DNA from 3 places in the Geodermatophilus sp. SYSU D01180 genome. Region 1 is predicted to be linked to each of the others. Evidence: riboswitches for the same ligand, from Rfam matches in the RefSeq annotation. Region 1 holds a riboswitch; each other region holds the start of a gene.
The links. Region 1 has a riboswitch for cyclic di-AMP ahead of ACI8AA_RS22945 (C40 family peptidase). Riboswitches for the same ligand answer to the same signal wherever they lie in the genome.

Region 1 (4,200 bases):
GGTCTGGCGCGGCGGGAGTCCTGCCTGGTCCTGCTGCGCCGGATGGCCGGCCTGCGGCCGGACCTGGTCGCCGCGGCCCTGTCCCGGCTGGGCGCGACCCGCGCCGAGGCGCACGCGGCGCACACCCGCTGCTGGGAGGACCCCGTCCCCCTCACGCCTCGCGAGCTCGGCGCGAGCCTCCGGACGGGGCCACGGGCCGGCCGAGCAGGTGGAGGACCGCCGGTTCGGCGACCTGGACCGGGAGGTCCGGCGCTGGCCGCTGCCGCTGTGGCCGCACCTGCGCTGGGAGGTGCTCTCCGCCCCCGGCGGCAGCGTGCTGCACGAGCACCTGGTGCGGGGCCCGGGCTCCCCGGTCCCGCCGGCGGCCGACGGGCGGCTGCGGGTCTGGGAGCACGTGGTGGCCGACGTGGGCGGCCTGCCCGGGGCGCAGGAGGTGGACCCGCGGGTGGTCACCCGCTGGGAGGTGTGCGGCTGCCCTCCGGCGCGACGGCCGCCTTCGTGGGGCCTCCTGCAGCAGGTCCGGACGTGACGGAGCCCCGGCACCCGAGGAAGGGGTGCCGGGGCTCCCGGTAGGTGACGCGCTGGAACGGCCAACCTCCAGGGGCCCGCCGGCCTCGTCCCGGGTCCCGCCCTGAGCCTGCGAAGGGTGGGGAGGACGAGGTCCTTCCACGAGGCGTGGGGGGAAGGGTGGTCCTTCCTCAGCCGATGCGGCGGGCGCCGGCGTAGCCGCCCATCGCGTCGATGCTGGCGACCTTGACGACGTCGCCCGACGTCGGCGCGTGCACCATCTGGCCGTTGCCGATGTAGATGCCGACGTGGCTCACCGGGCTGTAGAAGAAGACCAGGTCACCGGGCTGCAGGTTCGCGCGGGAGACCGCGGTGCCCATCGTCGACTGCATCCTGCTCGAGTGCGGGAGGCTGATCCCCGCGGCCTTGAACGCGTACTGGGTCAGGCCGGAGCAGTCGAAGGCGTCCGGGCCGGCGGCCGCCCACACGTAGGGGTCGCCGCGCTGGGCCATGGCGGTGGAGACCACGGTGCCGGCGACGCCGCTGGCGGGTGCCGGGGCCGCGGCGGGCTCCTCCGCGGAGGTCGTGGGCTCCTCGCGGTCCTCGTCGCGGCTGGCGCGGGAGTCCTCGGCGGCGTGCGCGGCGGCCGCGGCGTCGAGGGCGGCGCGGCGCTCCTCGGCGCTGAGCCGGGCGTAGTCGGCCTGGTAGGCGGCGATCTGCGCCTCGAGGTCGGCCTGCTGGGAGGCGACGGCGTCGTACTGGCGCTGGGCCTCGGAGGCGGCCTCGGCGGCGGCGGCCTGCGCGGCGGTGGCGGTCTCGGTGGCGGCCGCGGCCTGGCCGAGCAGCTCACCCTGGTAGCCGGCGACGCCCTGCAGCAGGGTGACGCGGTTGACGAACTCGTCGGCGTCCGTGCTGGTCAGGAGCGCCTGGAGCGACCCCATGCTGTCGCCGGTGTAGGCCGACCGGGCGATCCCGACCACCTGCCGGCGGGCGGTGTCGACGGCGGCCTGGGCGGTGACCAGCTGAGCGGCGGCGGCGTCCGCGGCGGCCTGCTGGGCGGCGAGCGCCTCGCGGGCCTCGTTGAACTGCTCGGTGACGACCTCGAGGTCGTGGCCCCGGGCGGCGACCAGCTGCGCGGCATCGGCGGCCGTCGTCGGCTCCTCGGCCCCGGCCGGCGCCGGGACGGCACCCAGCCCGAGGCCGATGCCGAGGGCGCCGACGAGGGCGACGGCGGCGCGGCGGCCGCGGCCGGTCGCGGGCATGCCGGGGACGGACGTGCGCAGGGACGCCACGCGGCGGTCTCTCCTTCTCCCAGGCCGCCTACCGGGTTAGCTGACGGGTTCGGGCGTGGAGTCGCCCGGCGCGTGCGGGCACGCGCTACACCCCAGGACTGCGATGGGTCCCCGGCCCGGTCCCCGCGGGAGGGGACCGGCTCGACGGCGTCCGCGGGGTGTCACCCGGACTGGTGACGGAGCGCCCCGTTGGACGTACTGAGCGTAAGGTCCGTGACCGGCGTGTGACAATCACCCCGGTGTAATTACATCAGTCACAAACGGTGAGCGGACGGGTACGGGAGGTTCCCGACCCCCGCCGGTTTGCGCCGCCGCAGGGGCGTGTACCGATTGCTGCATGTCCTCTTCCACGCGGATGCGCCTGGCCCGGCCGCTCGTCGTGCTCGCGCTGTTCGGCTCCCTGGTCGCCTGCGGTGACAACACCGACTTCTCCCGCGGTCCGACCAACTGCGACTCCTCCGGCGAGAACGCCAGCAACGAGAACGACGCCAGCTGCCAGGAGACCGGCCAGAACCCCGGCAACGACGCCCCCACCACCGACGACGCCAGCACCGACGACTGAGCGCCGCCCGGTCCTCGGCGGGCGCCGGGCCGCCCGGACTGGTGGCATGGTCGGGTGAGCCCGGCACGCAGGTGGACGGCGGCCCGGTTGCGGGCCGAGACGCGGACGCTGCTGGCCGGTGCCCGCCGTCTGCTGCAGGGCCGTGACCTCGCGCTGATCGGCGCGGGCCTCACCTTCTACGCCGGCATCGCGGTGGTGCCGCTGGTCCTGGTCTCCGTCCGGCTGACCGCGCTGGCCACCTCGGCCGAGGAGGTCCGCGCGCGCAGCGGGCGGCTGACCGAGCTGCTGCCGGAGTCGCTGGGCGCGCCGGACGCGGTGGCCCGGCTGGTCGACGCCGGCGTCCGGCTGGACCTGCTGGGCTTCGCGCTGGCGTTGCTGCCCCTGTCGCTGTACGGCGAGGGGCTGCGGCGGGCGCTGATGCGGTTCAGCCGGCGGCGGGAGAACCTCACCGGCTGGCGCGGCCGACTGCTCACGCTGCCCCTGGTCGTGGCGACGCCCCTGCTGCTGTACCCGCTGCTGCTGGCCGCCACGGTCATGGCCGACCTGGCCCGCGAGGACGGCGCGGGGCCCGCGGTCGGGCGGTTCGCCGTCGGCTACTACTCGGTGCTGTTCGTGCTCACCGTGCCCATCCTGTGGGGCTACGGCGTGGTGGCCGGCGGCCGGCACCGGTGGGGCGCGCTGGTCAGCGGCGCGCTGTTCACCGCCGCCTGCCTGTCCGGCTTCCTGCAGGGGTTCGTGCTGTTCCTGTCCCTGCCGCTGGACCTGGGCGCGCCCTTCGGCGGCCTGGTCGTCGTCGGCGCGGTGGTCGCCATCGGCCTGTGGCTGTTCCTGCTGCACCTGGTCCTGCTGGCCGGGTGGCTGCTCACCCAGTCCCTCGACGAGCGGCTGGGCCGGCGTCAGGCGTCCGGCCGCCAGGGGGAGCCGGGCGGGGTCTCCGGGGCGGGGGCAGCGGGCGCGGGCGGCGGCGTGGCCGGCGCGGGCGGGGGCGTGGCCGGCGCGGCCGGCGGCTCGGGTGCCGGGGTGGCCGGTGGCGGCGGCTCCGGGGACGGCGGGGGCGGAGGCGGAGGCGACGACGGCGGGGGCGTGCCGGGCGGCGTCGTCCCGGGCGCGGGCGCCGGCTGGGGTGCCGGGTCGGCCGGGGGCGCGGGCTCGGGCGCCGGCTCCACGTAGTCGCTGCCGTTGCTCACCAGGATCGACACCACCTGGCCGGCCACGGCCCGGCCGCCGCGCGGCGGGCTGGTGCCCAGGAGGGCGCCGGCCTGCTCGTCGCTGTCGACGCGCACCGTCCGCGGGGTGAACCCGGCGTCGGCGAGGGTCCGCTCGCAGCCCCGGACGGTGGAGCAGCCGGGCACCGGGCGGGTGTTGCCGTTCTGCACGGTCTGGTCGGCCGGCGGGAACTCGCCGCTCCCGCGCGCGGTCAGGATCGGCTCCATCGCGTCGTGCCAGATGGTGGCGCCCTTGCCGCCGCCGAAGCCGCCGACGTCCTCGTTCCGCTTGGGGTTGAGGACCATGACGCTCGCGGTGATCTCGGGCGTGTAGCCCACGAACGCCACCGAGTAGTTGTCCTGCGAGGTGCCGGTCTTGCCGGCGATCTGGTGGCCGCGGACGTAGGCGCGCGACCCGGTCTGGCCCGGGTTCCCCGGCTCGACGTCCCTGCGCAGCATCTGGTTCATCGTGTTCGCCACGCCCGGCGGGACGGCCTCGGGCGTGCACCGGTCGCCGACCGCCAGCGGCTCGCCGTCGGCGTCCACCGCCGGCTCCCCGTTCTGGTCGAGGACGGCGGTCACCGGGACCACGTCGCACTGCGTGCCGCCGGCGGCGAACGTCGAGTAGGCGCTG
Region 2 (4,200 bases), on a different contig from region 1:
ACTTCCACCCCGGCAGCCGCGCGGTGTCCACCGGCCGGCCGTGCGAGCGGCGGCGGAAACTCGACCACGTGCCGTCGTGGAAGAAGGCGCCGGTGAGGGTCTTGGCCAGCCCGGCGAGACCGGCCTCGGCGAAGTCGCCGTAGTAGCCCTGGCCCTCGCCGGTGAGCGTCGCGTGCAGCGCGTGGTGGAAGTCGTCGCTCCACTGCGCGTGGATGCCGGTGCCGCCGGCCACCCGCGGGGTGACCATCCGGGGGTCGTTGAGGTCGCTCTCGGCGATCAGCGTGAGCGGCCGGCCGACGGCGACCGAGAGCCGGTCGACCTCCTGCGCCATCTCCTCGAGCACGTGGGTGGCGCGCTCGTCGACCAGGGCGTGGACGGCGTCGAGCCGCAGCCCGTCGACGTGCATGTCGCGCAGCCACATCAGGGCGTTGTCCAGGACGTAGCGGCGGACCTCGTCGGAGTCCGGCCCGGACAGGTTGACCGACTCGCCCCAGGTGTTCGCGCCGCCCTCCGAGAAGACCGGCATGAACAGCGGCAGGTAGTTGCCCGACGGGCCGAGGTGGTTGTAGACGACGTCCTGGATGACGCCGATCCCGCGCTGGTGGCAGGCGTCGACGAACCGCTGGTAGGCCGCGGGGCCGCCGTAGCTCTCCTGCACCGTGTACCAGAGCACGCCGTCGTAGCCCCAGTTGTGCGTGCCGTCGAAGCCGTTGACCGGCAGCAGCTCGACGAAGTCGACGCCGAGGTCGGCGAGGTGCCCGAGCCGGTCGATGGCCGAGTCGAGGGTGCCCTCGGGCGTGAACGTGCCGACGTGCAGCTCGTAGACGACGCCGCCGGCCAGCGGGCGCCCGGTCCAGGCGGTGTCGCCCCACGTGTAGGCCGACGGGTCGAACCGGCGGGACAGCCCGTGCACGCCGTCGGGCTGCCGGCGCGAGCGCGGGTCGGGGCGGGGGGTGTCGTCGTCGCCGAGCAGGTAGCCGTAGTCGGACTCCGGGCCGGCCTCGGCCTCGGCCCGCCACCAGCCGGCGTCGTCGCGGCGCATGTCGTGCACCGTGCCGTCGACCTGCAGGCGCACGCGCTCGGGCACGGGCGCCCAGACGGCGAACTCGACGGGTGCGGACATGCGGGGGCCTCCCAGCGGTAGTGCGGCTGACCGGTCCCTCTTGCCCGCTGCGGGCCGGGTCAACCGCGAGCGGCGGCCGGGGGAGCGGGTCCCCCGGCCGCCGCCCCGGGTCACGGCAGCTGCAGCAGCTGCCCGACGTAGATCTCGTCCGGGTTGCTGACCGTGCCGCTGTTGGCCGACCAGAGGGCCTTCCAGCCGCCCTCGACGCCCTGGGCTCGGGCGATCTTGCCCAGCGTGTCGCCGGACCGGACGGTGTACGAGCCGCCGGAGGCCCCGGCGGCGGACTCCCCGGCCCGGGCGGCCGGGGCGGGCTCGGCCGCGGCGGGAGCGGCGGCGGGCTCGGCGGCCGGCGAGCCGGCCTCCGGGGCGTCCGGGTTCAGGCCCTTGCCGCAGGTGGGCCAGGCACCCGGGCCCTGGACGTCGAGCGTGCGCTCGGCGACGGCGATCTGCTGCGCCTTGGTGGCCAGGTCGGCGCGCGCGGCGTACTCGGTGCCGCCGAAGGCCGCCCAGGTGGACTGGCTGAACTGCAGGCCGCCGTAGTAGCCGTTGCCGGTGTTGATGCTCCAGTTGCCGCTGGACTCGCACTGGGCGACGGCGTCCCAGTCGTTGGGGGCGGCGGCCGAGGCCGGGCCGGCGGCGACGCCGATCGCGGCCGCGGCCACGCCGGTCGTCACGAGGGCACGGCGGAGCAGGGACGTGGACGTGCGCATGGGGGATCTCCGATCCGCCGCCTGCGAGGTGAGCTGTCGGGTTCGGAGCGATCGGTGCCCCGGCCGCACGACGTGCGGCTTCACCCCGAGGCGCTGCGTCCGGTCCCCCCGTGACCGCGGTGCAGGCGCCGAAGTGGGTCCCCCACCCCCGTCCTGGCTGTGCAGGAGGAACGGAGCCCGGCGGACGGGGTTCGGCGGACCGGCTCCGGCACGCGGCTGTCATGGACCCGCGTGCGGGGCAAAGGTAACGGCCGCATCACGAGACGGCACACCCGCCCCACCCGTCACGGCGTGTCGCCCGGCGTCCCCGCGGCGGCCCGCGCCCGGCGGCCGGGGGGAGTCGCAGGTCACGGCGGCGCCGGCCGGCGCCGCCGTGACCTCCGTCTCACTCCCGGACGAGCAGGGCCACCGGCAGCCGGGCGAGCAGTTCCCCCACGGGCGCGCCGCCGGCGTGGGAGACGACCCGCGTGCCGGTGAGCACGTCGCGCCACCCGCCGGTCGGGAGCGCCAGCGCGGTGTCGCCCCAGCCGGTGGTGGCCAGCGCGACCGGCAGCCGTGTCGCCACCGTCACCGCGCCGTCCCGCTCTCCGGACCCACGGTCGAAGGCGACGACGTGCTGCGCGGCGGACCCGGTGGCCGCCACCGGGGTGTAGCCGGTGAACAGCCCGGGGTCGTCCCGCCGCAGCCGCAGCGCCCGCGAGACGACGAGCAGCTTGGCCGCGCCGGTCTCGTCGACGTCGGGCACCTCCCCGCCGTCGAGCCGGGCCAGCAGCGCGCGCCGCTCGTCGTAGTCGACCGGGCGGCGGTTGTCGGGGTCGACCAGGGAGTGGTCCCACAGCTCGGTGCCCTGGTAGACGTCCGGGACGCCGGGCATCGTCAGCTGCAGCAGTTTCTGCGCCAGCCCGTTGGACCGGCCGGCCGGGGTGATCCGCGCGACGAACGCCTCGACCTCGCGGTTCGTGGCCTCGTCGTCGAAGGCGGCGTCGACCATCGCGTGCAGCTGCGCCTCGAACGCCTCGTCGACGTCGGTCCACGTCGTCGACTGCCCGGCCTCGCGGGCGGCCTTCTCGGCGTAGGCGTGCGCCCGCTCGCGGGACAGCGGCCAGGCGCCGACCAGGTTCTGCCACACCAGGTGCGCCAGCGGCCGGTCGGGCAGCGGGTGGCGGGACAGCCAGCCGCGGACCAGGTCCGCCCACTCGGTCGGCACCTCGGCGAGGACGGCCAGGCGGGCCCGGGTGTCCTCGCTGCGCTTGGTGTCGTGCGTGGTCAGCGTCGTCATCGACTCGGGCTTGCGCTCCAGCCGCCGCGCCTGCGCCTCGTGGAACTCCCCCGGGGTGCTGCCGAAGCGCGCCGGGTCGCCGCCCACCTCGTTGAGCACCACGAACCGGGCCCACCGGTAGTACGCGCTGTCCTCGACGCCCTTGGCCATCACCGGGCCGCTGGTCTGCTCGAACCGGGTGGCCGCCTCGGTGCCGGCCTGCGCCAGCACCGGGTGCAGCGCGTCCACCGCGGCGACCAGGTCGGGACGGCGGTCGCGGACGTCGCCCACGGCGGCGTCGAGGTGCTCGCGGCCGTCGGGCAGGTAGGTGCGGTAGACCGAGAAGCTGGCCAGCAGCTCGGCCAGCGCCTCCTCCTCCGTCTCGACGTCGACGCCCGGCAGCTCGCCGATCACCCGCACCAGCCGGGCGACCTCGGAGCCGAGGATCCCGTCGGTGACCTCGCGCTTGCAGTCGTGCACCAGCTGCCCGTAGTCGACCGCCCGGCCGGACAGCTCGGTGTCCAGCGCGGTCAGCGCCGCCTCGCCGGCCGGGTCGACCAGGACGTCGTCGACCTCGGCCAGCGCGTCGTAGCCGGTGGTGCCGGCCGCCCGCCAGCTCTCCGGCAGGTCCTCGCCGGGCTCGAGGATCTTCTCGACCACCGTCCACCGGCCGCCCGACGCCTCGGCCAGCCGGTCCAGGTAGCCCTTGGGGTCGGCCAGGCCGTCGGGGTGGTCGATCCGCAGCCCGTCGACGGCGCCCTGCTCGACCAGCCGCAGCACCAGCTCGTGGGTGGCGCGGAAGACCTCCGGGTCCTCCACCCTCAGCCCGGCGAGGGTGTTGATGGCGAAGAACCGCCGGTAGTTGAGGTCGGCGTCCGCGCGCCGCCAGTCGACCAGCTCGTAGTGCTGCCGGTCGTGCACCTCCTGCGGGGTGCCCTCGCCGGTGCCGGGGGCGATCGGGAAGCGGTTGTCGTAGTACCGCAGCTCGGCCGTGCCGTCGGGGGTGGGGACGACCTCCAGCTTCTCCACGTCGTCGGCCGAGCCCAGCACCGGGATGCGGATCCGGCCGTTGCCGAAGTCCCAGTCGACGTCGAACGCGGACGCGTGCG
Region 3 (4,200 bases), on a different contig from region 1:
CGCGGCCGGGCCGGGCTGCTGGAGCTGGTCGACACCGTGCACCCGACCGCCGCCGTCTGCGGCACGCCGCCCGAGGCCGCCGCCGCGGTGATCGCCGAGCTGGAGGGCATGGGCCGCGGGCGCTACGCCGGGCCGGTGGGCTGGCTCGACGCCCGCGGGGACGGCGAGTTCGGGCTGGCCCTGCGCTGCGCCCAGCTGGTCGACGACGACCCGCGCTCGGCCCGGCTGTTCGCCGGCTGCGGCATCGTCGCCGCCTCCGACCCGACGGCCGAGCTCGCCGAGACGCAGGCGAAGTTCGCCGCCTTCCAGGCCGCGCTGGAGGGCTGAGGCGGCTCCGTCCCGCCGGCGCCGGCGTCCTGCCCCGGAGACGGCGAGGGCCCCGGCCGCTGCGCGCGGTCGGGGCCCTCGTCGGGTGTGCGGGAGGTCAGCCCACGTAGTTGACGTGCACGTGGTCGAAGTGGTTGGCGGTCACACCGCCGCGGTCCTCCATCGCCTTCCAGGCACCGTCGGGCGAGGTCAGGATGCGCTGCTGCCAGATGACGTACTCGACGCCGAGCTCGTCCCAGTGGTCCACGTGGTACTGGGCGATCGCGTCGCCGAGGGCGGCGTCGGACATGACCATGTAGTCCAGGGCCTTGCCGGAGGGGTGGCCGTCCGGGTCGACCGCGCTGGCCCGCGTGCCGCCGAGGGTGATGTCCGCGGCGCCCGGGACGTTGCTGACGACGGCGTTCGCCGCCGCCTGCACGGCCTCGTGGATGGCGCCGGCGGTGTTGGTGATCTCGGCGACGACCGAGGCCTGCGCGACCTGCGGGGCGGCCTCGGCGATCGGCGGGGTGGCGGCGGGCGCGGCCTCACCGGCGGCGGCGACCGGGGCCGGGGCGGCCTCGGCGGCGGGGGCCGGGGCGGCCTCGGCAGCGGGGGCCGGGGCGGCCTCGGCCGGGGCGGCGGTCGAGCCGCTGAGCGCCAGCACCTGACCGGGGAAGATCAGGTTCGGGTTGGCGCCGATGACGTCGACGTTGCGCTCGTAGAGCTCCCGCCAGCTCTGGCCGTGGGCGGCGGCGATCTTCGCCACCGTGTCCCGCCAGCGGACGGTGTACTCCTCGGTGGTGACCTCGGCCTGCTCGGCCGGGGCGACCTGCTTGGCGGCCGGCTGCTCGGCCGGGGCGGCCGGGGCCTCGGCGGCGGCGGGGGCGGCCTGCTCGGCGGCCGGCGCCTCGGCGGCGGCCGCGGTGGTGCCGTCGGTCAGGTACTTGCCGCAGCTCGGCCAGGCGCCGACGCCCTGGCCGGCCAGGACGGCCTCGGCGATCTGGACCTGCTGGGCCGGGGTGGCGAGGTCGGCACGCGGGGCGAGGTCGGTGCCCCCGAAGGCGGCCCAGGTGGACTGGCTGAACTGCAGGCCGCCGTAGTAGCCGTTGCCGGTGTTGATGCTCCAGTTGCCACTGGACTCGCACTGGGCGACGCCGGTCCAGTCGTGGGTGGTGGAGGCGGAGGCCGGCGAGCTCAGGACGCCCAGACCGACGGCGGCGGCGCCGGCGGCGACAGGGGCCTTGGCGATGACCTTCTTGGTGCGGACGTAGCGGGGTGCGCGGTGCTTGGGCATGGTGATGATCTCCCGATCACCGCCGGCGAGGTGAGCTGTCGGGTTCGGGCGATCGGTGCCCGGCCGCGGTCCGCGGCTTCACCCCGAGGCGCGCTCCGACCAGGCCCCCGTGGGCCGTCGCGCGCCGGAAGAGTGGGTCCCCCACCCCTGCCCTGGGAGTTGACGTGGGCGACCGGTGGGCAGGGTTTGGCGGACCGGCGCCGCGCTCCGTGTTCGCTGAGCGCAGCCAAAACGTTACGTGTCGTCATGTCGACTGTCGTCGTGACGGCGGTCACAGCACGGTTCGACTGGGACCCGTGGGGTACGGCGTGACGTCGGCGTGATCCCCGCGCGGGTAACGGAACGCGCTGCTCGCCGCGCGCGATCCGGCCCTGCCGCGGTCCTCCCGCCCCCGTCCCGGCCGCCCCGGATCCCGTGACGAAGGCCACCGGCGACGGGCTCCCCCTCCCCCGTCGGGACCGCGCCGCGAGGCACCCGCCGGGTGCCCGGACCTCCCTGGGGTCCCCCGCACGGACACGCGACTCGAGGTGACCGGGATCCCGGTGAGCGACGTCGACGTCGCCAGGGCCTTCCACGTCGAGCAGGTCGGTTCCGGGCTCGACCACGACGTCAGCCCGGCCCCCGGGCATGCGTGTGGTGCAGATGACGCCGGGCTCCCCCTGCTCGGTGGTCATCGTCCAGGGCATGCCGCTGGGCGAGCCGGGCTCGACCCGGGGCCCGCCGCTCGTCGTCGAGGACGTCGACGCCGTCCGCCGGGAGCTGGCCGAGCGCGGGGTCGACGTGACCGAGGTCCAGCAGCCGGGCCCCGAGGGCGCCCCCGGCTCGCGGTTCGCATTCTTCAGCGACCCCGACGGCAACGGCCGGTCGTTGCAGGAGATCCGCCGCTCCTGAGGCCGGTCAGGCCAGCGCGCGGCCCGCGGCCTCCCGGAGGGCGACGGCCAGGTCGGCCTCCGCGCGCTGGTCGGTGCGGGCGACGACCACCCGCGGCCCGCCGCACGCCAGCGCGGCAGCGAGCTCCTCCGGCGTGGCCACCGCCGTGGCCGCCCACCCCAGGGACGCCGCGACGGCGACCAGGTCGCGCCCGTGCGGCGTGCCGAACACCCGCCGGTAGTCGCGGGCGTACGCCGGCCGCCCCGGCTCCAGCTGGGCGAAGATCCCGCCGCCGTCGTTGTCGGGCACCACCACGGTGAGGTCCGGGCGCGGCTCGCCCTCGCCGGTGAGCAGCCCCTGCAGGTCGTGCAGGAACGTGAGGTCGCCCATGAGCGCCACCGCCGGCCCGCCGTGCGCCAGCGCGGCGCCGACGGCGGTGGACACCGTGCCGTCGATGCCGGCGACGCCGCGGTTGGCGAGCACGGCGACGTCGCCGCGCGGCACGGCGAGCCGGTCGACGTCGCGCACCGGCGTCGAGGAGCCGAGCACCAGCAGCGCCCCGGACGGCAGCGCGGCGACGACGTCGCGGGCCAGCCGGGCGGCGGTCAGCCCGGGCGCGGTGTCCAGGGCGGCGTCGACGGTCGCGCCCACCCGGTCCGCGGCCACGCGCCAGGCGGCGGCCCAGCCCGGGTCCGACGGCGGGCCGCCCGGCGGGGCGGCGCGGGTGACCAGCGCGGCCGAGCGGCCGGCGTCGGGCCAGCGCGGCCCCGCGACCACGGTCTCCACGCGCACCCGCGGGTCGGCCAGCAGCGCCGACACCGGCCGGGACAGCGTCGGCCGGCCGACGACGACCACGCGCTCGGGCCGGTGCGCGTCCAGCCAGCCGGGCACGCCGAGCAGCAGCGCCCCGCCGCGCACGGCGCCGTCGGTCCACGCCCCGCCGCTCGGCTCGGCGACCACCGGCCAGCCGGCCGCGGCGGCGCCGGCCGCCCACGCCCGGCCGACGGCGTCCGGCCCGTCCCCGGCGACGACGAGCGTGCGCGGGCCGTCCGCGACCGGCGCGGTCGCGGCGGGCGCGGACGCGCCGGCGGTCCACGGCGCGCCGCCGTCCCGGCCGGCCCACGGGCCGGTCAGCGGTCCGGGCTCCTCCTCGGGCAGCAGCGGGTCACGGAGCGGCAGGTCCAGCTGGACCGGCCCGGGGTCACCGGACAGGACGCCGGTGGCCGCGAGCAGCGCCCGGGACACCACCGAGCGCCAGTAGCGGTTCTGCGCGGCCTCGCGGCCGGCCTCGGGCACGCCGACGTCGGCCGCCCAGCGCACCGCGCCGCCGTAGAGGCCCGGCTGCTCGATCGTCTGGTTGGCGCCGGTGCCGCGCAGCTCCGGCGGCCGGTCGGCGGTCAGCGCCAGCAGCGGCACGCCGCTGACGTCGGCCTCGAGGACGGCGGCATGCAGGTGCGCGGTCGCCGTCCCGGAGGTGGTGAGCACCGGCACCGGCCGGCCGGACGCGCGGGCCAGGCCCAGGGCGAGGAAGGACGCCGTCCGCTCGTCGATGCGCACGTGCAGCCGCAGGACGCCGGCCCGCTCGGCGGCGGCCAGCGCCAGGGCGACCGGCGCCGAGCGCGAGCCGGGCGCGACGACGGCGTCGCGGACCCCGCCGCGGACGAGCTCGTCGACCAGCACGCGGGCCAGCGCGGTGGAGGGGTTCACGCGGCCAGCACCGCGCCCAGCCG

Region 2: it holds a riboswitch for cyclic di-AMP, as region 1 does, so the genes downstream of both, ACI8AA_RS05010 (transglycosylase family protein) here and ACI8AA_RS22945 (C40 family peptidase) in region 1, are expected to answer to the same signal.
Region 3: it holds a riboswitch for cyclic di-AMP, as region 1 does, so the genes downstream of both, ACI8AA_RS10600 (transglycosylase family protein) here and ACI8AA_RS22945 (C40 family peptidase) in region 1, are expected to answer to the same signal.

The regions. Positions count from the first base shown of each region.
Region 1 covers NZ_JBJGZH010000043.1:11,850-16,049, reverse strand. The annotation lists gene ACI8AA_RS22950 (hypothetical protein) at 209-529, shown strand; gene ACI8AA_RS22945 (C40 family peptidase) at 699-1,799, opposite strand; cyclic di-AMP (ydaO/yuaA leader) riboswitch at 1,830-1,915, opposite strand; gene ACI8AA_RS22940 (hypothetical protein) at 2,137-2,361, shown strand; partial or broken gene ACI8AA_RS22935 (YhjD/YihY/BrkB family envelope integrity protein) at 2,416-3,234, shown strand; gene ACI8AA_RS22930 (transglycosylase domain-containing protein) at 3,258-4,200, opposite strand, start outside.
Region 2 covers NZ_JBJGZH010000003.1:212,290-216,489, forward strand. The annotation lists gene treZ (malto-oligosyltrehalose trehalohydrolase) at 1-1,123, opposite strand, end outside; gene ACI8AA_RS05010 (transglycosylase family protein) at 1,234-1,833, opposite strand; cyclic di-AMP (ydaO/yuaA leader) riboswitch at 1,837-1,971, opposite strand; gene treY (malto-oligosyltrehalose synthase) at 2,219-4,200, opposite strand, start outside.
Region 3 covers NZ_JBJGZH010000009.1:69,317-73,516, reverse strand. The annotation lists gene ACI8AA_RS10605 (isochorismate synthase) at 1-327, shown strand, start outside; gene ACI8AA_RS10600 (transglycosylase family protein) at 425-1,600, opposite strand; cyclic di-AMP (ydaO/yuaA leader) riboswitch at 1,605-1,775, opposite strand; gene ACI8AA_RS10595 (VOC family protein) at 2,243-2,491, shown strand; gene menD (2-succinyl-5-enolpyruvyl-6-hydroxy-3-cyclohexene-1-carboxylic-acid synthase) at 2,498-4,177, opposite strand; gene ACI8AA_RS10585 (o-succinylbenzoate synthase) at 4,174-4,200, opposite strand, start outside.